3 regions of the Rahnella sp. ChDrAdgB13 genome follow, and region 1 is predicted to be linked to each of the others. Evidence: predicted binding sites of a transcription regulator. Region 1 holds the regulator's gene; each other region holds the start of a gene.
What was found. Region 1 encodes Fur, which represses iron uptake genes when iron is present. Its sites were predicted from a motif close to ATAATAATGAGAACNACTATCAA; they were not measured.
Positions count from the first base shown of each region.

Region 2: a site for Fur is predicted at 5,262-5,284, ahead of exbB (tol-pal system-associated acyl-CoA thioesterase). Genes of this name have one in related genera too.
Region 3: a site for Fur is predicted at 4,184-4,206, ahead of J8X26_RS22315 (TonB-dependent siderophore receptor). Genes of this name have one in related genera too.

Region 1 covers NZ_JAEMGT010000081.1:10,312-18,097, forward strand. The annotation lists gene glnS (glutamine--tRNA ligase) at 1-246, shown strand, start outside; gene J8X26_RS19490 (OprD family outer membrane porin) at 716-2,128, shown strand; gene chiQ (ChiQ/YbfN family lipoprotein) at 2,142-2,483, shown strand; gene fur (ferric iron uptake transcriptional regulator) at 2,624-3,079, opposite strand; gene fldA (flavodoxin FldA) at 3,396-3,923, opposite strand; gene J8X26_RS19510 (methyl-accepting chemotaxis protein) at 4,335-5,999, shown strand; gene ybfE (LexA regulated protein) at 6,066-6,347, opposite strand; gene ybfF (esterase) at 6,603-7,391, opposite strand; gene seqA (replication initiation negative regulator SeqA) at 7,626-7,786, shown strand, end outside.
Region 2 covers NZ_JAEMGT010000109.1:46,592-54,377, reverse strand. The annotation lists gene J8X26_RS23105 (DedA family protein) at 1-420, opposite strand, end outside; gene metC (cystathionine beta-lyase) at 636-1,829, opposite strand; gene J8X26_RS23095 (TRAP transporter large permease) at 2,006-3,298, opposite strand; gene J8X26_RS23090 (TRAP transporter small permease) at 3,311-3,823, opposite strand; gene J8X26_RS23085 (TRAP transporter substrate-binding protein) at 3,881-4,858, opposite strand; gene exbB (tol-pal system-associated acyl-CoA thioesterase) at 5,379-6,305, shown strand; gene exbD (TonB system transport protein ExbD) at 6,315-6,746, shown strand; gene garD (galactarate dehydratase) at 6,823-7,786, opposite strand, start outside.
Region 3 covers NZ_JAEMGT010000104.1:13,759-21,544, reverse strand. The annotation lists gene J8X26_RS22325 (ABC transporter permease) at 1-123, opposite strand, end outside; gene J8X26_RS22320 (ABC transporter substrate-binding protein) at 123-1,691, opposite strand; gene J8X26_RS22315 (TonB-dependent siderophore receptor) at 1,914-4,160, opposite strand; gene J8X26_RS22310 (gamma-glutamylcyclotransferase) at 4,427-5,116, opposite strand; gene chaB (putative cation transport regulator ChaB) at 5,468-5,701, opposite strand; gene chaA (sodium-potassium/proton antiporter ChaA) at 6,182-7,282, shown strand; gene phoH (phosphate starvation-inducible protein PhoH) at 7,384-7,786, opposite strand, start outside.

The DNA.
Region 1 (7,786 bases):
CGTCTGTTCAGCGTCGCGAATCCTGGCCAGGCAGAAGATTTCCTGACCACGATCAACCCGGAATCCCTGGTGATCGCGCACGGTTTCGTTGAGCCTTCTCTGGTGGCTGCACAGGCTGAAATCAGCCTGCAGTTTGAACGTGAAGGTTACTTCTGTGCTGACAGCCACTATTCCAGCGCTGAAAATCTGGTCTTCAACCGTACCGTTGGCCTGCGTGATACCTGGGAATCAAAACCCGTCGCGTAAGTCACCGATGAACGATTGTTAAACGCAGCTCCGGCTGCGTTTTTTTACGTCAGAAATTCACGGAATTTTCTTTTTCAGCGCGAATTAATGCATTTTTCATGTTTGCTTTTTAGGACTTTCCTTTCCGAATATCAGAGTGCTGAAACGTTTAAGTCAATACGATTTTTACTTAATTATCTGTTTTAGTTATCGATTGTCAGAGTCCACTGATTTAAACCTTCGCATTCCTCGTTTGTTACACTTTTTCATCTTTATGTGCACTTTGTCATACTTCAGCCATCAGGGTTTAATTACCCATTGATAATTCGCGTCGCGAAAAATACTCTTAATCCTGCTTTATACGGTTACGCCTCTGGCGACCGCTTTTAATACCCGTTTGGGTTTTGCACGTTTTTTTTAGTCAAAATGAGGAATTTCTATGCACAAGCACCTTAACAGGGGCAGGGGATCGGCTTACCTGAAACCTGTGATGTACACGCTGGCTGGCACTTTGTTGGGCGGCGGAATGATGTTCCCTGAAGAGGCCAGAGCGGCTGGCTTTATTGATGATTCGACGCTGACCGGCGGTGTGTATTACTGGCAGCGCGAACGCGACCGCAAAGATTTGAACAAAACCAAAGAAGAAACCCGCCCTGACGGCACAAAAGTCACGGTGAATAACCCCGATTACGATAAATACGCCACCAACCTTTCGCACGCGACCGCCAACCTGAACCTTGATTTCTCTTCCGGCTATGCCTGGGACATGTTCGGTATCGACGTCGCCGCATTTACCGCGATCGAATTAGCCGAAGCCAGCGACAGCGGCCACCCGAACGAAATCGCGTTCTCCTCCAAAAACCATGCGTATGACGAAGACTATTCCGGCGATAAAGGCGGCGTCAGCCTCTACAAAGCGGCCGGTAAATTCAAATACGGCGGATTCTGGGGCCATGCTGGTTACATTCAGCCCACCGGACAAACGCTGATCGCCCCGCACTGGAGCTTTATGCCGGGTACCTATCGCGGTGCTGAAGCCGGGTATAAACATGATTTTGGCGATCCGGGCGAACTGAGTTTCTCCTACATGTGGGCGGATGAATACAAATCGCCGTGGCATCTGGAGATGGATGATTTCCGCCAGAACGACAAGAAAACCGGTGTTTCCTATATCCACTCGCTGGGTGCGAAATACGACTTCAAAAATGATCTCGTACTGGAAGCGGCATTCGGTCAGGCAGAAAGTTACGTCGACCAGTACTTCGCCAAAGCGTCGTACAAAATTGATCTGATGGGCAATCCGCTCACCACCAGCTACCAGTTCTACGGTGCGGAAGATCGTATCAGCAACCAGAACGATCCGAACAGCCTGTATGACGGTCTGGCCTGGTTGCAGGCACTGACTTTCGGTTACACCACCGGCCAGTTCAACTGGCGTCTGGAAGGGACGATGGTCAAAGCTGAGGGGAATCAGGGTTATTTTTTACAACGCATGACCCCGACGTATTCTTCTTCTAACGGACGTCTTGATGTGTGGTGGGACAACCGTTCTGACTTCAACGCTAACGGCGAAAAAGCGGTGTACGCAGGTGTACTTTACGATCTGGCGAAATGGGATCTGCCGGGCTTCGCAGTGGGCGGTTCTTATGTTTACGCGTGGGATGCCAAACCGAGTACCAATCCCATCTATGATCAGAGCCAGCGCCTGAAAGAAAGTGCCTGGAGCCTTGATGCGCTGTACACCATTCAGGAAGGGCGCGCGAAAGGTACGCTGTTCAAACTGCATTACACCCAGTACGACAACCACTCGGATATCCCGAGCTGGGGCGGCGGGTACGGCAACATTTTCCAGGATGAAAAAGACGTGAAATTCATCGTTATCGCTCCATTCACTATTTTCTGAGGCCGCTATGTCGATGAAAAAATTACTGATGATTGTGGTTTCCTCCGTTGTGCTGGCAGGTTGTGCGCCAACCGCGGATCAGGCTCAGATTTCTCAAACGCGTGAGGCATACAGCGCGTGTATTAATTCGGCAGAAGGCAATCCGGACAAACTGGCCTCCTGTCAGGTATTGCTGAACAAGCTCAAACAGGAAAAAGCCCACCAGAAATTTGCGGAACAGGAAACGGTTCGCGTGGTGGATTATCAGCGCTGTCTGACGGCGCGTAAGACCGGTGACGGACAGGCGTATGCGGCGGATTGCGGCAAGATCTGGCAGGAAATCAAAGCCAATAACGCACCTAATCCGGTTAACTAAAAGCAGGGATCTGAAACAAGCATCATCATAGAACGCAAAACCCCGGCTTGCCGGGGTTTTGCGTTTTAACTCTCATCCTGGAACACAGACATAAAAAAACCGCCTTTCAGCGGTTAATTTATTCGGACTGACCGTGCAGATTACTGCGCAGGTTTGTCATTGTGCAAAGATTCATCTTCGCGGCAATCGCCCGCTTCACAGTGTCCGTACAGATACAGACTGTGGTTGGTCAGTTTAATACCGTGTTTCTTCGCAATCTCACGCTGACGGCCTTCAATGTATTCGTCGCGGAATTCAATAACGCGGCCGCAATCAAGGCAGATCAGGTGATCATGATGATGTTGCTGAGTCAGTTCGAAAACAGACTTGCCGCCTTCGAAGTTATGACGGGTGACGATACCGGCATCATCAAACTGGTTAAGAACACGGTAAACCGTGGCCAGACCAATTTCTTCGCCCATATCAATCAGTTGCTTATAAAGATCTTCCGCACTAACGTGATGACCTTCCGGCGCTTGCAGCACTTCCAGGATTTTGAGGCGCGGAAGCGTGACTTTTAAGCCGGCTTTCTTCAGTGCGGTGTTGTTGTCAGTCATGCGGATTCAGTCCTGTTACTATGTGCTAATCAAGTTGAGGCATGCAGCCTGTGGCATCGGCGGCACAAAAATTTGTCGTTTAAGGATTCTTCGTTTAAGGGAAGTGTGCCGATTCTCAAAAACGTAGCCTGTTAATAAAGATCACAAAATGCCTGTCACATTCAATAATGCAACGACTTGATCGATAGAAAAAACAGATGAACTCAGTGTACCTTGATACCACCGAAAGTTACAATTTTGTAGCGGTTAAATTGTTAATTTCAGTAATAGTTTGGCCCTTCAATTGTAGAATAAATCCTCAGGGCCAACAGGGTTTTTAGCCAATAATTTCTGAAAGGCTCAGTTCTTCTGTGATCTGTTTGACCCATGCATCAACACGTTCGTTGGTCAGTTCCGGCTGACGATCTTCGTCAATTGCCAGCCCGATGAAGTGCTTATCATCAGCCAGACCTTTTGAAGCTTCGAAGTGATAGCCTTCAGTTGGCCAGTGACCTACGATCACCGCGCCGCGAGGCTCGATGATGTCACGCACGGTACCGAGCGCATCACAGAAGTATTCGGCATAGTCTTCCTGGTCGCCGCAGCCAAACAGCGCAACCAGCTTACCTTCGAAATCTATCTCTTCCAGCGTCGGGAAAAAGTCGTCCCAGTCACACTGCGCTTCACCGTAATACCAGGTTGGAATACCGATCAGCAAAATATCGAATTTTTCCAGATCCTCTTTGCTGCTCTTCGCAATGTCATGCACCTCTGCAACATCTTTACCCAATTGCTTCTGGATCATTTTCGCGATGTTTTCGGTGTTACCTGTATCGGATCCAAAGAAGATACCTACTACGGCCATAAGATTACCTAACCTCTTGTTCTTAATGAAGTGCTCTGCATTGCAGGCAATAATAACGCAGATGATAGCAAACTCGCGCGGCGGAGAATATGTTTCAGCTCGCCTTCTTAACTGGTGAATAAGTTTATCGGGCAATCTTTTTAAGTGTTATCGCCTTCGTGTGCTTTTAATAACCTCAAACTTATTGAGGGCAAAAGCAAAATTAAGAAATAATTCCCGCCACTCCTTAAGTTTGCCCGTTGAACGCCGATAGATGATGCGAGAGGAATCTCAACATAATAAAGAAATCGATGCCCGGAGAGGTGTTCAAAACATGTCCGGGGGCAAACGCCTGCTGGCTACCTGTCTTGATTCTCCGCATCCCCGTCAATCCTCAGACCAGAAACAGTCCTGTTTCGAGAGAGGCATATCGTGCAGTTTTTAAAAAATATTACCATCAGGGCCGCATTATTAACGATTCTGGGCATTTTTTGCGTCATGTGGGCGAGTGTGTCTATTTACACCGTCACCTCCCTGAATACGCTGACTCAGAACACCCAAAACAGTACCGAACTGGTCAACAATATGGCACTGATCAATAAAGGAAATGATCAGTACTTTCGTACCGTGACACGCTTAAGTCGTGCCGTGGGGCAGCTCCAGGCGGATCCGTCAAAAGGGCAGGAAATTTTTGATACGGCAAAACAGTCACTCGATGGTCTGTCACAGGCGCTGGCGAGTTTCAAAACGGCTCCGCATCCGGGATTAGATGAAGCGTCAGTTCAGGAACTGGTCTCCAGTTGGGAAAGTCTGGTCGCGCAAGGCGTTACGCCGTTATATTCAGCGGCCATCGGCAAAAATTTCGATGCCTATAATCAGCTGGCGAACGATACCGTTCCAGCGCTGAGCCGCAATTTTGGTGCCTCAATGACGAAAGTCAGCGGGCAGATTGCGGTCGATTTCGAGGCGGCGCAGACCAAATCAAACCATCTGACTTATTACAGCAAAGTTATTCTGCTGACGGCTTTTTCTCTCGGCCTGCTTATTTTGCTGCTGACCGACCGTTATCTGGTGATGGCACTGGTGAAACCGCTGGATAAAATCCGCGATCACTTCGCCGTAATTGCCAGCGGCGACCTGACGCATTATCTGGAAGAGTTCGGCAAAAACTGCGCGGGTAAACTGATCCCGTTGCTCAACGTTATGCAGTCCAGTCTGGAAAATACCGTTCAGACCATCCGCAACTGTACCAACCACATCTATCAGGGCGCGTCCGAAATCTCTGCCGGGAATAATGATTTGTCTTCCCGAACCGAAGAACAGGCGTCTGCACTGGAAGAAACGGCAGCCAGTATGGAAGAACTGACGGCAACGGTAAAACACAACGCAGACAATGCCCATCACGCGAGCCAGCTGGTGATGGAAGCGTCTTCTACCGCGCAAAAAGGCGGTAACATTGTGGCTGACGTCGTCAGCACCATGAAAGATATCTCCGGCAGCTCGAAGAAAATTGCAGAGATCACCTCGGTTATTAACAGCATTGCCTTCCAGACCAACATTCTGGCGCTGAATGCCGCGGTAGAAGCCGCGCGGGCAGGCGAACAAGGGCGTGGATTTGCGGTGGTTGCCAGTGAAGTCCGAAATCTGGCCCAGCGCAGTGCGCAGGCGGCGAAAGAAATCGAATCACTGATCAGTGAATCCGTATCCCGCGTCGACAGCGGTTCAAAACTGGTGGAAAACGCCGGTCAGACAATGAACGAAGTGGTGCGTTCAATCACCCATGTCACGGATATTATGGCGGAAATCGCTTCGGCGTCTGATGAGCAAAGCAAAGGCATCAGCCAGGTTGCGGTAGCAGTCACACAAATGGACAGCGTAACGCAGCAAAACGCCGCACTGGTGGAACAGGCTTCACACGCGGCGGTTTCGCTGGAAGAGCAGGCTGCATTGCTAAACAACGCCGTCGCGACGTTCAAACTCAAAGACAGCATCACTAATGTCGGAAAACGACCCGCCAGCGTGGTTTCTCAGCCGTTGTTACGGCCTGCAACCGGTGTAATGACATCGAAAAGCAGTGCAAACTGGGAAACGTTCTGAGATGAGAGTTAAGGCGTAAAAGGAAAGAAAACAGGCGGATAACCGGGAGGTTATCCGCTTTTTTTATCAGCCTTCCTGACCGTTAAGATGCGACAGCAACATCTCTTCAATCAGTTCGCTACGACTGATATTGCGTTCTTCTGCCAGCTTATTGAGGGTATCAACAGCATCGGCGTTCATTTTCAGCTCTACGCGACGCAGACCGCTCGCTTTATCGCGGCGTAACTGGTTGCGCTTGTTGATCCTGAGCTGTTCATCACGGGAAAGCGGATTAGTTTTTGGACGCCCCGGACGGCGGTCATCTGCGAACAGATCAATCGTCGTGCGATCCAGTTGTTCTTTTGCCATAGGTAGCGGTACAACCAGGGAAGTTTTTACATCGGAAAACGGCAAGCCGATTCCTGACGAGCGTTTCACACATTTCGGGCTAAGAAACCCTGACCCAATTTACCCCCCGTAACTCACTTCGAGTAAAACGGGGCGGCAAAATTATAGCGCGCAATCATACACTGGCGCGCCTGGGGTTCACAACGCCTGATTGCCCTGATTTCACGTTAACTTTCGAAGTTGTGCAGACTTTTTGCACAATTTATCCCCAGGATGTTAAACCGACGGCGAATCGATGAAACGATGCACAGCGCGCAGGACGGCGTCGGGTTTTTCTGCGTGCACCCAATGACCGGCTCCGGCGACTACATAGGCTTTTGCCTGCGGGAACTGGCGGCCAATATCTTCGCGATACGCATCCTGCACATAAGGCGAATCCCCGCCACGGATGAACAGCGCCGGACGATCCCACGCCGGAACCTCTTCCCAGCCGACAATTTTGGCATACTCGTTCAGCAGAACCGGCACATTGAAGCGCCATTCTCCCTGCTGGAAGGATTTCAGCAGAAACTGAATCACCCCGTCTTCCTTTATATACTCACGCATACATTCGGTAGCGGAGGTACGGTCGCGCAATCCGGCCCCGGTGACGGCATTAATCGCAGCAAAAATCTCATCGTGACGGCGCACGTGATAATCCACTGGCGCGATATCAATGGCGATGAGCTTCTCAATTCTGTCGGGAATCAGCGCCGTCAGCGCCATAGCCGCTTTCCCGCCCATGGAATGGCCGATTACGATGAATTTTTGGAAACCGACTTCATCTAACGTTTCCATTAAATCCTGCGCCATTGCGGCGTAAGACATCTCCGGCGAACGCCCGGATTGCCCGTGATTACGCAAATCAACCTGCAACACTCTATGCTGTTGTTTCAGGTCGCGGGCGAGAACGCCCAGATTATCAAGGATTCCGAACAGTCCGTGGATCAGGAGAACCGGCAGCGCATCGCTGCCAGCGACTTCAGGTTCTTGCAGGCGATAATGTAATTTCATGGCGAAGTTCATACAGATAAACAATCTCATTAGGTTATCATGAGTAGCGGATGATTTTTTTTAAAACAGAAAGTTTCTGCCAGATGCCTGAGTGGGATTTGACAACGTGGAACAGAAGGCGAACGCAGCGAAAACGGGAAGTAATCTGCTTTTTGCTTAGCGACGCAATTCACCTGTTCGTAAACGCGTAGAAATTTGTATAATCCTTTTGAATGAATTTAGTAGAAAAAACAGTACTGGATAAAGATGAAAACTATTGAGGTTGACGAAGAACTCTACCGCTACATTGCCAGCCACACGCAAGCAATCGGTGAAAGTGCGTCTGATATTTTGCGCCGTATGTTGAAATTTACTGCTGGCCAGACCGCTCCTGCCGCGCCAGTAACATCCGCCGTTATTGCCGGGAC
Region 2 (7,786 bases), on a different contig from region 1:
CGGTAACAGCGTGCGGACAAACGCCAGAAAACGGCCAACCAGCAGCGCCGTCAGCCCGTGACGGGTGAACATCTGGTGCGCGCGCTGATGATAATGTGCGGGAAGCTGTAGCAGCCAGCCTTTGACCATCTTCGTGTGTCCGAGCCAGCGCCCCTGAATATAGCTCAGCCAGCAGCCGAGACTGGCGGCGGTCACAAGAATAATCATCGTTGGAATGAAGCTCATCACACCTTTGGCGATGAGCGCACCGGTCAGCAGCAGAAGGCTGTCGCCCGGCAGGAAAGAAGCGGGAAGAAGTCCGTTTTCAAGAAACAGCGTCGTGAACAGTACAGCGTAGATAACCCAGAGAAGATTCGGGTCGGCGAGCATACTGAAATCATGCCGCCAGAGTGCATGAAAAATGTCGCAAATAACTGCCATATTCTGTCCTGTTGCTAATCATTAAAAACTGTCACTTGCCAGTGTACCAAGGATCCCTTGTCCGTATGTTGATCTGAGGCGGCTGTAAAAAGACAGAACACTCCGGCGATAGTTCACCGGAGCTATAGGTAGAGCTTACAGATTATTCTCATTTTGCGAATGAAAATCCGACAGATACCTTACCGATCTGCGCGGTGTGTCGCAATCTCTCCCGCTCAGGCCGCCGCAATTCTTTCAAATGCGGCAGAAAGGTCGGCAATCAGGTCATCGCTATTTTCCAGCCCGATGTGAAGACGCACCAGCGTACCGGTAAAATCAACGGTTTCTGCCGGACGGATCGCCTGAATTTCTTCCGGCTGATTGGCCAGAACCAGCGATTCAAAACCGCCCCAGGAATACGCCATGCTGAAATGTTCGAAGTGATCGAGATAGTCGGAAAGCTGCTGTTTGCTCAGGCGCTGCTTGAGGATGAACGAGAACAAACCACAGCTGCCGGTGAAATCGCGCTTCCAGAATTCGTGGCCTTTGCTGCCCGGTAACGCCGGATGGTTTACGGTTTCCACTTCCGGACGTTCCGCCAGCCATTGCGCGATACGGATGCTGCTTTCTTCATGCTGTTTCAGCCGCACGCCCATCGTCCGCAGTCCGCGGCTGGCAACGTACGCGGTGTCGGCGTCAACCATTTGCCCCATCAGATAAGAGTGCTCGCGCAACTGTTCCCAGCAACGTTCGTTGGATACCGCCGTACCAATCATGGCGTCGGAATGGCCGACGATATATTTGGTCCCGGCCTGAATGGAAATATCGATATCAAATTCCAGCGCCTTGAACAGAATGCCCGCCGCCCAGGTGTTGTCGATCATAATCACCACGTCCGGAGATACGGCGCGCACGGCTTTCACCATCGCCGGGATATCCGGCACTTCCATGGTGATCGATCCCGGTGATTCGAGGAAAACGACTTTGGTGTTGGGCTGCATCAGCGAACCTAACTCCGCGCCAATGTCAGCACGGAAATAGGTGGTGGAGACGCCGAGTTTTTTCAGCACTTTTTCGCAGAAATCTTGTGTGGGTTCGTAAGCGGAACCCGCCACCAGAATATGGTCGCCGGTGCCCACAAACGACAACACCGCATTGCTGACCGCCGCCGCGCCGCACGGATAAAGCGCGCAACCCGCGCCGCCTTCCAGCTCAACCATCGCCTGTTGCAGGGAGAAATGCGTCAGGGTGCCGCGGCGTCCGTAAAACAGCTCGCCGTTGGCGCGGTTGGCGGTGGCGTGTTTTTTGTCGGCCACGGTTTCAAATACCAGTGATGACGCACGCTGGATAACCGCATTCACTGAGCCTTGCGTAAACTTCTTGTCCCTTCCGGCGCTGACCAGCGCGGTTTCAATTTTTTTAGACGACATAATCCGTATTTCACCCTGTTTGTAGCGCGGCACACTGTGGCATCCGCTGATATGCAATTAACTTAACATGATGAATTTCAGGGATCAGGCTTTTGGCGGGTGGATGAGAAAATTTCAGCAACACGGTCAAAAAAAGCCCGTCTTCACGACGGGCAAGGGAGAAACGCGGGCTGGCGTCAGCCGGTATAAACGCCGAAAAGTTTGGGCAGGAACAGCGAAATGGTCGGGATATACGTCACCAGCATCAGCACCACAAACAGCACGCAGTAGAACGGCAACATGGCTTTCACCACTTTTTCGATGCTCTGTTTACTCACTGCACTGGCGACAAAGAGCACCGAACCGACCGGCGGAGTGATCAGCCCGATCCCCAGATTCACCAGCATGATCATGCCGAAATGCACCGGATCAATGCCGAGTGATAAGACCACGGGCAACAGGACAGGTGTGAGGATCAGAATGATCGGTGCCATGTCCATGAGTGTGCCGATCAGCAGAAGCATGATGTTGATCCACATGAGGATCACGTATTTATTGTCGGAAATGGAGGTGAAGAATTCAGTGATGCGCATCGGCAGCTGCATGTAGGTCATGACTGCGCCAAAGCTGGCGGCAAAGCCAATCAGAATCATCACGATGCTGACGGTTTTGACCGTGCGGTACATCAGTTTCGGCAGTTCGCTCCATTTATAATCGCGGTAGATAAACATAGTGACGAAGAACGACCATAAACAGGCGATGGCTGCGGATTCCGTTGCGGTAAATATCCCGCTGAGAATACCGCCCATGATGATGACCACCGTCATCAGCCCCCACAGTGTGTCGATAAAAATCTTCAGTGCCTGACGGAACGGCACCCGTTCGCCTTTCGGATAACCGCGTTTGTGCGCGAATAATACGCACATCACCATCAGCGTCAGGCTGAGCAGCAAACCGGGCAGAATACCGGCGATAAACAGCGCGGCAATTGAAACGGTGCCGCCGGTGGCCAGTGAGTAAATCACCGAGTTATGGCTGGGCGGCGTCAGAATCGCCTGCACCGAACCACTGGCTGTGACGGCGGCGGCGAAATCGCGCGGATACCCTTTTTTCTCCATCTCCGGGATCATCACCGAACCAATTGATGCAGTATCCGCCACCGAAGAGCCGGAAATCGCCCCGAAAAATGTCGATGCCACGATGTTCACCAGCGACAGACCGCCGCGGATAAATCCGACAAAAATATATGCAAAACTCACCAGCCTGCGGGCAATGCCGCCTTCGGCCATAATCGCACCCGCCAGAATAAAGAACGGGATCGCCAGCAGCGAAAACTTGTTCACGCCGTTAGTCAGCTGAATCATCAGCGCTTCAAACGGCAGATCAATCCACCACGCGCCGGCCAGCGCGCTAAGTCCGACGGCGTACGCTACCGGTACGCCAATCGCCAGCATCGCCGCCAGCGTTAACAACAAGATTAATGCATCCATATCAGACTCCGGTCAGGCGTCAGAATTGCCCAGCATCACGACAGGCCGCTGGTGCTGCGGTCCGGCAATGATCTGCTCAATGATGAATAACAGCGTCAGCGCAGAACCTACCGGCAACGGCAGATAGGTTTGTCCGGCAGTCAGCAGCGGGAACTCCGCGACCGGCTGCTGCCAGAGTTCACTGCACAATTGCAGGCTGTACCAGAAAATAAACACGCTGATCGCCAGCATCATCAGGTCAGCCAGCAAGGCAGAGAATTTTTTCATCGCAGGCGGCAGACGGTCGGTGACCATGGCGACGACAATGTGCGAACCCGCGCGGTAGCTGACGGCGGCACCGATAAAGGTGAATGTCACCATGCACATAATCGCGATGGGTTCAGGCCAGGAGAGGGCGCTGTTCAGGACGTAGCGGGCGAAAATACCGATGGGAATGACCGCCACCATCAGCAATAAAGCCAGCCCGGCCAGCCACATTGCGCCACGATAAAAAATGTCCATCAGGGTGTGATAACCGGAAACCATAAGTTCCTCCGCTGAAGTGTCGGGAAAGAGGCAGCGGACGCTGCCCGGTTCAACGAATTACTGAACGTCAGCGATTTGCTGCATCAGTTCCTGATGGTCTTTACCGAATTCATCGCGCACGGATTGCGTGGCTTTCACGTAGGTCGCCGGATCGATATCCTGGAATTTCACGCCGCCCGCTTTCATCGTCGCCAGCGCTTTCTCGTTATAGGCTTTCCACAGCTCGCGCTGCTCGTCCTGCGCCTCTTTGGCCAGTTTGAGGATCAACTGCTGGTCTTCGGGTTTCAGCTTGTCCCACTTCACTTTTGAATACAGGAACAGCTCCGGAATGATGAAGTGGCGGCTGTAGGTGTAGTTTTTCACCACCGGCAGATAGTTGTGCGCGACAAATGTTGGCGGGTTATTTTCCGTGCCATCGATAACCCCGGTTTGCATCCCGCTGAACACCTCACTGACGCCCATCGCCACCGGGTTTGCGCCCATGGCTTTCAGCGTCGCCAGCGCAATCGGGCTGCCCTGAACGCGGATTTTCATGCCGTGCAAATCTTCCGGTTTCACCACCGGTTCTTTAGTGATCAGGTTACGTGTTCCGCCGTCCATCCAGCCGAGAAATACCAGACGCGAGTTGGGATTGCTGGTGATCTTGTCGCCGATTGATTTCCCAATCTGGCCGTCCAGCACCTTATGCATGTGGTCTTCATCGCGGAAAATATACGGGAGGGTGAATACGTTGATTTCAGGGAGAATCGAGGCAACCGGCGTCATGGATACGCGGATAATATCCAGAGCGCCCAGTTGTGCCTGCTCGATTTCCTGTTTTTCATCGCCGAGCACACCGCCGGGGAACGTTTTGATTTCCAGGCGTCCGTCGGTTTGTTGTTGCAGCTTTTCGCCCATGTGCTGAACGGCGACCACATTGGGATAGCCCTGCGGATGCACATCGGCGGCTTTCAGCGTTTGCGCGGCAAGAGCAGGGGGAAATAACAGGGTGGCGGAACTCAGGCAAAGGCTGAGAAGTGCTTTCTGCATTTTCATCAGTTTGTCTCCAGGGTACTCGGTAAGGGAAAGAAAATGAGAGCAAGCGTCGATCAGGGCGAACGGAAGAACCGGCCTGTTCATTATGAAAAAGGTCTAAATAAGCTTTTAAATTATATGGATACAAGACGTGCCGGTGTGCGGTCTTCGCCTGTGCAAGCACCTTATCCTATTTTGTGTTGTGCGGTATTTGAGCGTTATCACAAACTCATAACAAATGTAAAAAGGTGTTACTTAATATTTAAAACGTTGTTTTGCCTTTAGCAATGAAAGTCAGATGATTGATTTACCATGTGATTTTTGCAGGAAATGTGATGAAGGTGGAATTGTTCATCCTTTATGCAAACCCGAGAAACCTTGTCATCTGTCAATGACACGCGGGCCGCGAGGCGCGACAATGTAAATAATAATGAGAACGACTATCAATTAGGGCTTTTTCTTTGATATCATTCGGCGTTATTCATTCCTTCTACACACTGATTCTGGCTGGAGGCGACGCGTGAAAACGGCTCGCAATAAGATGAAAGAGGCGACTTCACTACTGATGTCGTTAATGTTGGTTGCTGGCTTAAGCGGCAACGCGATGGCCGCACCTGCGACGCCTGCGGCACAAGCCGTGACTTCTGCGGCGGCTCAACCTGCAACGGCTGACACCCCGGCACCGGCTTCAGCTGATGCGACCCCTGCTCCGTTAATGCAACCTGCGCCGACCGAAGCGACGCCTGTCATTCCTACCGATTTGTCTGTATTAGGCATGTATCACCACGCTGACGTGGTGGTGAAAACTGTGATGATTGGCCTGCTGCTGGCTTCCGTCGTCACCTGGGCGCTGCTGTTTAGCAAAGGCGCTGAAGTCTTCAGCGGTAAACGGCGCATGCGTCGCGAATTCGATGCGTTGTCTTCCGTGCGTACGCTGGATGAAGCCGCTGAGCAGGCCGAAAGCTTTGCCGCCAGCAGCATCAGCGCGCAGATGATTCGCGATGCGCAGAACGAACTGGAGTTGTCTGCCGGTTCCACCGACAACAACGGTATTAAAGAACGTACCGGTTTCCGCCTTGAGCGCCGCGTCAGCGCCGCTGGCCGTTACATGGGGCGTGGCAACGGCATACTGGCGACCATCGGGGCAATTTCTCCGTTCGTCGGCCTGTTCGGTACAGTCTGGGGCATCATGAACAGCTTCATTGGTATCGCGCAAACGCAGACCACCAACCTTGCGGTCGTCGCACCGGGTATCGCTGAAGCCTTGCTGGCAACGGCTGTCGGCCTGATTGCTGCGATCCCGGCCGTGGTTATCTACAACATTTTCGCCCGTACCATTACCTCTTACCGCCATCAGGTAGGCGATGTGGCGGCGCAGATTATTCTGTTGCAGGGTCGTGATTTGGATCTGGCTGCCAGCGAAGGCGATGCGCCACGCGGTCAGACAGGCCAGTTACGCGTAGGATAAGAACAGATTATGGCTATTCGGTTAAACGACGATATCGACGAAAGCGGTGAAATGCATGACATCAACGTCACGCCTTTTATCGACGTCATGCTGGTGTTACTGATTATCTTCATGGTGGCAGCGCCGCTGGCTACCGTCGATGTGCGGGTAGACTTACCGGCCTCGACGGCAAAAGCGCAGCCGCGTCCTGAGAAGCCGATCTTCCTGACGGTGAAATCTGACAAGCAGCTGTTCCTCGGCGATAACCCGGTAAACAGCGACAACCTGACCGCGATGCTTGACCAGCGCACGCAGGGTAACAAGCAGAGTACGATTTTCTTCCGTGCGGATAAGACCGTGGATTACGAAACGCTGATGAGCGTGATGGATAACTTGCGTAAAGCCGGTTATCTGAAAGTCGGTCTGGTCGGTGCAGAACAGACCGGTGCTGCGGTGAAATAAATCCTGACGCCCCAGACGCACAAAAACAGAAAAGGCCAGCATTTGCTGGCCTTTTGCTTTCCTGAAACACTAAAACTCAGGTCACCGGCGCCGGGTTAAACACCGCCAGCGCATTGTGGATGCCCCAGGTGTCTGACCAGGTTTTCTTACGGCCGCTGGCGATATCCAGAATAAAGCGGAACAACTCCCAGCCGACGTCTTCGATAGTCGCATCACCGGTTGCGATCGTGCCTGCGTTGATGTCCATCAGGTCATGCCAGCGGTTTGCCAGCGTGGTGCGCGTCGCCATCTTAATGACCGGAACTGCCAGCAGGCCGTAGGGCGTACCGCGGCCGGTGGTGAACACCTGCACGGTAATGCCTGACGCCAGTTGCTGCGTCCCGCAGACAAAATCGCTGGCAGGCGTGGCGGCGTAGATCAAACCTTTTTTCGTCGGACGCTGTCCGGGTGACAGAACTTCCGAGATAGCACTGGTGCCGGATTTGGCAATCGAGCCGAGCGCTTTTTCGACCACGTTCGCCAGACCGCCTTTTTTGTTGCCCGGCGACGGGTTGGCGCTGCGATCGGTCTGGCCCATCGACAGGTAATTATCGTACCAGGCCATTTCTTCCAGCAGGCGTTTCCCGACATCCACGTCAGCCGCTCGCGGTGTCAGCAGATGGATGGCGTCGCGGACTTCGGTAACTTCGGAGAACATCACGGTCGCGCCGCAGCGCACCAGCAGGTCAGATGCAAAGCCGACTGCCGGGTTCGCCGTAACGCCCGAGAACGCGTCACTTCCGCCACATTGTGTGCCGACGACCAGATCCGACGCCGGGCAGGTTTCGCGCTGGCGGCTGTTCAGGCGCTGAAGATGGAACTGCGCGACGGTGAGAATATCGTCCACCATCGACTGAAAGCCGACGTGCTGTTCATCCTGCAAACGCACGATGTGGGTGTCATCGAGGGAAATCGCCTGCACGTCCGGCGTACCTTCCAGCAAACGTTCCGGCTGCAATTTCTCGCAACCCAGCCCGACGACCATCACTTCGCCGCCAAAA
Region 3 (7,786 bases), on a different contig from region 1:
CGTAAAGGTGAACGCCAGCAAGCCGAGCAATGTCAGCGCCAGCGAAATCACGCCGGTCAGCAAACGGCCTGACCAGCGCCAACCCTGCCGGACGAATCCGGCGGGCGTTGAACTGTCTGTCATTACTTAGTGACCTTGCTGTAGAAGACCATGTCCGGGTTGATGCCCTGAACATATCCTTTAATGTTGTCACGCACGGCAATCAGGCTTTTGGCCTGCAAACCAACGACAAACGGTGAGTTTTTCTGCACTTCAAGTTGCAGCTGACGATAATCCGCCACGCGTTTTGCCTGATCGGGCTCTGCAATAGCGGCCAGCGTCAGTTTGTTCAGGGCAGGAATTGACCAGTTAGCACGCCATGCCAGCGTTTTGCTGCCATCTTCCGGGTTGAACGCAAACGCAGAGGCATTGGTATTCGGGTCAAAGTAATCCGGGCCCCACGAAGACATGTACGCGTCGTAATCGTGTGATTTCACTTTGGTGGAGATCTGCTGGCTTAAGCCCGGATCCAGTTTCACGGTCACGCCGCCCTGCGCGAAGCTGGCCTGCAAGGCCTGCGCGATGTCCAGATACGGTGGCTGGTTTGACGTGGAGAGCGTGAAGCTCACATTCGTGAGACCTGCTTTGGCCAGAATCGCTTTGGCTTTGGCCGGATCATAGGTGTACGGCGTGTCATTTACCGCGCCGAGATAGCCTTCCGGCAGGAATGCCTGATGCACCTGGAACTGATTTTTCATCAGATCATGCGCGATGTGGTTGTAGTCAAACAGGTAACGTGCCGCTTCCCAGAAAGCCGGATTGCCCAGCGCCGGAGAAGCTTTGGCATTAAATTGCAGGAAATACAGGGAAGCATAAGGGATCGCCAGCGGCTTCACGCCCTTCTTGCCTTCCAGCGCAGCCATCTGGTCGGAACCGAGGTTACGCGCCATATCGGCATCACCCTGTTCAATCAGCAGGCGGCGTGCAGCCGGATCCGGCACGTTTTTAATCAGAATGGTTTTCAGCTTCGGCGCGCCTTCGGGTGAGGTCGGGTTCGCGGAAAGAATGACCACTTCATGCGGAATATAGTTACGGATCTGGTACGGGCCGGAACCGGCGGAGTGGTTGCTCAGCCACTGGTGACCGAGATCGTCAGCGGCAGCATTGGTTTTCACCAGTTTGCTGTCAACGATGGAAGACACCGGCGCAGACAGAAGGCTCAGCACGAATGACGGGCTGACGTCGGCGGTCCAGCTGATTTTGACGTGATGGTCATCGAGTTTAGTCAGGAAGGTATCGACGTTTTTGTCGGTCCAGCCCAGTTGCGTCAGGATGAATGAGGGCTCAAGATTCAGTTTCACCACGCGCGACAGCGAGAAAATAACGTCATCGGCGGTCAGCGGATTACCACTGGCGAACACTGCTTTTGGCGACAGTGTAAACGTCAGGCTGCGGTTGTCTTTCGCGGCTTCCCATGAAGTCGCCAGCGTCGGTTTTAAATCGATTGGATTTTTCGGGTCTGACTGCACCAGGCGCTGGTAAATGTTGTTGAAAGCCTGAACCGTCGTCAGCTCAAAACCCTGAGCCGGGTCAAAACTGGAGGTGTCATCAATGGATTGGGCGATAACCAGTGTGTCCGGCGGCGTGGCAGCCTGAACAGAGAAGCTGGCCGCAATAGCCGTAAACAGGACGGACGGTAATAAAGCTTTCATCAAGAAACACTCTCCAATGTAGCGAAATTGCTAACGTCTTATTAGTGTAAAGTTTCTTCAACCTACCAGAAAGTCTGATAAATACTATCGTTATGCATATTTTGCATAACGTTATCTGATTGGTTATTAATGAGTCAGGACGGGCGTTTGCCGGGGATTGTTACTGTACAAAATACGTGAAAAAACTCCCTTCCCCGGCACAGGAAAGGGAGTGCATTAAAATCAGAAGTCGTAGGTCGCGGAGAGCTTAAATTCACGCGGGTCACCTTGCGTCAGATAACCGCCCGTCGCTGATGCCCAGTATTTTTCGTTGGTGACGTTTTCCAGACTGGCACGCCATGTCAGCGTGTTTTGGCCGACCGGCATCACGTAACGCAAACCAAGATCCAGACGCGTCCAGCCGTCCACTTTCAGGCTGTTTTCTTCATCGGCATATTGCGAACCGGAGCGGATCACTTTGCCGAGCGCCGTCACACCGCTGCCGCCGGGAATATCCCATTCGCCACCAAGCACCCACTGGTAACGCGGAATACCCACCGCATCTTTGCCGTTGTAAGCACCGTCCTGCGTTTGGGTCATTTCCGGGTTCATCCAGGTCACGCTGCCGTTCAGACGCACACCCAGCACCGGTTCGCCAAACACGTTCAGCTCTACGCCACGGTTACGGACTTCACCGTATGTGCCATATTCATAGGTGTCGCCGGTGGCGCGATACATACCGACCGGTTTCTTAATCTGATAAAGAGACAATGTGCCCGCAATACGGCCAAAGTCAGTTTTCACGCCGACCTCATCCTGTTTGGAGGTTTCAATGCCGGAAGCCTGACCACCGTTGGTGACGACTTTTCCGTTGTACGTGGTGCCTGACACTTCACCGGCCTGCAAGGCTTCGATGTGATTCGCGTAGAAGGAAACGTGTTCCCACGGTTTCACGACGAGGCCGAAGGCTGGCGTGACTTTCATCTGCTCAAAGGAGTCAGTTTCGGTTCCGGTGTAGCTGTAATCCTTCACGATGACGTTCTGGCGGCGCAGACCAGCAATCAGTTGCAGACGGTCGTCGAGCATCGATAAGGTATCGGAAACCGACACGCCGACGTTCTGGACACGGTTACGCAGCGCCGGATCGCCCATGCTACCGCCCGCATACAAAGTGGCCGGAGAGCTGGCGTCAACCGGATCATAAATATTGGTATTGATCGACGATGCCGACATGGTGTACGCGGTTTTGTATTTGCGGTACACGCTCGACATGCCCAGATTCACGCTGTGGCTGATAAAGCCGGTGTCGAATTTACCGCGGACACCCGCCTGCGTGGCAACGCTGTCAGAGACGTAAGGCACGGTGAGACGGCCCATGGTGGCGTTGCCGTTGTCATCTTTCAGCGTCGGAGAGCTGTAGTTACCGTATTCACGGTCATGGTTCATACCCACCGCGCCGTAAACGGTCCAGTCGTCTGCCACGTTGTATTCGGCTTTCAGCATACCGAATTCATTTTCCAGATTACTGGAAGCAAAATCCTGCCCGTAGTTTTTGGTCGCTGAAGGCGCATCCGGCACTTTGGTCGCATTGCCCAGATAGACAACCGGACGACCACCGTGAACAGTCTGTTTGGTCACGCCAAAATCAAAGGAAGAGCGGAAACGATCGCCGCGATAATCGAGGCCAACGGAGCCCATGGTCAGGCGGCGGTGTTCGTCATTAACAGCCGTTTCGCCTTCACGGTTCACGGCGTTGACGCGCACGCCCCACTGGTTGTTATCACCAAAACGACGACCGACATCCACCGCGCCGCCCACCTGAGAAGATGAGGTGTAATCAACAGTCACGCGGTTGACTGGCGTATCCGTGGCGCGTTTGGGTTCAATGTTGACGTTACCGCCCACGCCCGTGCCGCCCGGCGGTACGCCGTTAAGAAAGGCGCTGGAGCCTTTGAGCAGCTCCACGCGCTCTGCCAATTCCATCGGCACCAGCTGACGCGGCAATACGCCGTACAGGCCGCCGTAGGAAATGTCTTCGCCGTCTAACGCAAACCCGCGAATATTGAAGGTTTCCGCATAGTTTCCGTAGCCGTAACCGGTCTGAACGCTGGCGTCGTTATTAAGCACATCACCAAGCGTGCGGCTTTGCTGATCCTGAATCAGTTTGTTGGTGAAACTGATGACGTTGAACGGCACATTCATGGCGTCCTGCTGACCCAGAACGCCGAGACGCCCGCCGTTGGCCACGTCGCCGTCAAGATATGCCGGCACCGGTGTCTCGCCGCCCGCTTTAAAATCGGTCTGTGCGGCAGTGACAGTAATGGTGTCGCCGGTTTTAGACGACGCCGTATCAACAGCGTCAGTCGCAGGTGTTGTGGTGGTGGCCGCATGTGCAGGCAGCGTAACCGCCGCCAGTGCGGCAGAGATCACCACTGGCAGCAATTTACGGGCGAAAACAGGCGTGTGAAAAATTTCACGTTGAGCGCGCATTGAGGATTCCCTGAAAAGTTCAATCGATAATGAGAATAATTATTAAAACCATTCGGATTATGCTCAGGCGTTTTGCAATTGCAACTGACTTTTCGTTAAAAAATCATAGTAAACAGGATGTTAATGGGGGTTTTAAGTATCAAACGGAAATCATAACGGCAGGAAACTAAGGCTAATCGCTTGAATTCAGAAAGATAAAAACGACGGCGGAGAAAGGAAACGCTGCGCAGGGAGCCCGCGCAGCGGAAAAACGTGTTTCAGGAAAATCAGCTCAGGCCGGGAACATCAAAACCGGGTGAAACAGACAGAAGCATTCTCACCTGTTTCACCAGCTCGCTCATGCAGTCATCCCGCATGCCGTAATTATTCAGCTCTTTTTCCAGCGCAAACAGATATTGCGCGTTGGTGCCCAGCGGTCCGCTGGCCTGCGCAATCAGCGGTGCGATAACCTGATAGTCAGTGTCAGCTTCATACTGCGGATGCGACGGATCTATGATAAAAACCAGCGCAGTGACTTTGCGCCCGTCGTCGAGCTCAAGCTCACACCACGTCGGACGGTAGCAGCCGGTCACCATTTCGCGTTTCCACAGCAGTTCAAGCTCTTCATGCAGTTTGTCTTCCGGCAGACGGAACGCCAGACCCGTGGTTTTTCCGCCGTCGCGCAGCGCCAGCATACGGCCCGGCTGGGCATGGGTTCCTCGCCCGGAAGTCAGACGTAAACAGAATGCACGGTGATAACCATGCAGGGTGGCAGGACGCGCCTCTTCGGAATCAAAGACCGGGTTCCACATCAGTGAACCGTAGCCAAAAATCCACACCGGGCTGTTGTCGGGGCGACGCGCCAGAGCACAACCTAATGAGGCGGCGCGTTGTTCAGGGGTCAGTAGCATCGATTCGTCGATATTGCCGAATGCTGTTTTACAATCTGCGTTACGCAGGAAATCTCGAGTTAACATTCATTCCCCCCTTCTGTACCACTTACTTTTGAACATGCCATGCTGTTAACGCTGTGTTCTCCGCTGTCGTGGGTGCGAGTGATATCTGTTATCGGACAAGCCCGGCATTTAACTGAGGCCGCCGTTTAAATTTTAGGAAGTTTAGTATTCCCGTGTTTGTTGAAACCTTATTCGTTTCTGTCGTTGCAATCAAGGTTGCGGGGGATCACAAAACGAAAATAAAGTGATTATTTTGTGAACATTGTAAGAATATTGACTTTTAAGCAGGGGATCAGAAAAAACGGGCGTGAGAAATAGTGTTTGGGAGGAGGAGTCCGGCAGGCCCGGCGTCCGGGTGCCTGCCGGGGGATATCAGGATTTCCTGGGGTGCCACTTGTCGTCATCCCCTTTTTCATAGCCATGTTTTACCGCAGCCCAGGCCACTTTATGCGCAGTTTCCTCACGCGAATCATCACCCTGCCTGTCTTTGGCTTTTGCATATTCGTCCCAGGCGCTGTTGAAGGCCTCTTTATAGATGTCCTGCGCGTGAGCAGGAAGGACATTTCGCACGGAATCGGGTAGCGCTGAGCGATTCTGATAAGGCATGATTATTCTCCTTTTTCATTACGTTCATCTTCATCACATTCATTGTGTGCTCAGTCTGTGCACAATAATAAGTCTAGCTGCTACCCTCAATGGATCCTGCCAGATTAGTCTGCGTTTCTGTTCTTTCGGGAAAAAAAAAGCTGATTTTTGCGCACTAACCTTATGGGTATAGTAATCATTTACATAAATTGACGCATCATCAGCATTAAACACATAACAAAAACTAACTAACTGTTATTTATAACTTTAATTTATTAACAATAAAATTTAAGTAAAGAAAAAAGCACAGTTAATGCAAATTATCCACCAACAAATACTGACTAACTGATATTTCAATGACTAACATCAACTTTTTCCTGTTAACAGATTAATTTATCTACTATACTTAATGAGTTACATCTTTATGCTGCTATGCATTTTACTGACAACCGGGGACAGGCGGTTGTTACTTCGTGAGTGTTTATAAGGAGAATAATCATCATGGTGTCGTCACAGGAACATCCAAAAATCAAAACCCGCCATCAGGAATACTCCCTGATTTTCCCTATTGCCGCCCTGATTGTTCTCGTCCTCTGGGGCAACAGCAGTAACTTCGCCTCCGTCGTGGGCATCAATTTAATTGCGCTGGTCGGTATTCTCGCCAGCGCATTCAGCGTTGTACGTCACGCCGACGTCCTGGCTCACCGCTTAGGTGAACCCTACGGCTCGCTCATCCTCAGCCTTTCAGTGGTCATCCTCGAAGTCAGTCTGATTTCGGCCCTGATGGCAACCGGTGACGCCGCGCCCGCGCTGATGCGTGACACATTATTTTCCATCATCATGATCGTGACCGCCGGGCTGGTGGGTGTCGCCCTGCTGCTGGGTGGCCGTAAATTTGCGACGCAATACGTCAATCTCGGCGGCATTAAACAGTATCTGATGGCGATTTTCCCGCTGGCGGTGATCGTACTTGTTCTGCCCGCAGCCTTACCGGGCGGTAATTTCAGCACGCCGCAGGCGCTGTTTGTTGCGGTGATTTCCGCCGCCATGTACGGCGTATTCCTGCTGATTCAGACCAAAACGCACCAGAGCCTGTTTATCTATGAACATGAAGATGAAGGCGAAGAAGACGGCCACGGAAAGCCTTCTTCAAAAAGCAATCTGACGCACACACTGTGGCTGCTGGTGCATCTGGTGCTGGTCATTGCCGTCACCAAATTCAACGCCAATCCGCTGGAAAGCCTGCTGACTGAACTGAACGCGCCTGCGCAGTTCACCGGTTTCCTGGTGGCGCTGCTGATTCTTTCCCCGGAAGGTTTGGGTGCGTTAAAAGCGGTGCTGAAAAATCAGGTACAGCGCGCTATGAATCTGTTCTTCGGTTCGGTGCTGGCGACCATCTCTCTGACCGTTCCGGCGGTGACCGTTATCGCCACCCTGACCGGCCAGAACTTAATTTTCGGGCTGGACCCGGCGAACATCGTGGTCATGCTGTCGGTGCTGATTTTGTGCCAGATTTCCTTCTCGACAGGCCGTACCAATGTCCTGAACGGCACGGCGCATCTGGCATTATTCTGCGCCTATATGATGATTATTATGCTTTAACATCGGCGTATCCCTGCGAAGGGGTGAAGCATTATAAGAAAGGCCGCTCACAGGAGCGGCCTTTTTCATTATGTGATGCATTGTGGTGGGAATAAGGTTAATTACGAATAAGCATTCAGCGTTCTCTGGCACAATTCAGAGCGGACGCAGTCCTGTTTATCAAACTTAATGATGCCGACCATCTCGTCTTCTTCGAAGCGGGACAGTGCATCGCTGAGCCCCGATACAACTCCACGTGGTAAATCACACTGGGTAATATCACCGTTAACTATAACCGTCACGTTTTCACCGAGACGCGTCAGGAACATTTTCATCTGACTGGCCGTGACATTCTGGGCTTCATCCAGAATAACCACCGCATTTTCGAAAGTACGCCCGCGCATATAAGCGAATGGCGCAATTTCAACCTTCCCTATTTCCGGCCGCAAACAATATTGCAGGAAGGAAGACCCCAGACGACGTAACAGAATGTCGTAGACCGGACGGAAATAAGGTGCAAATTTC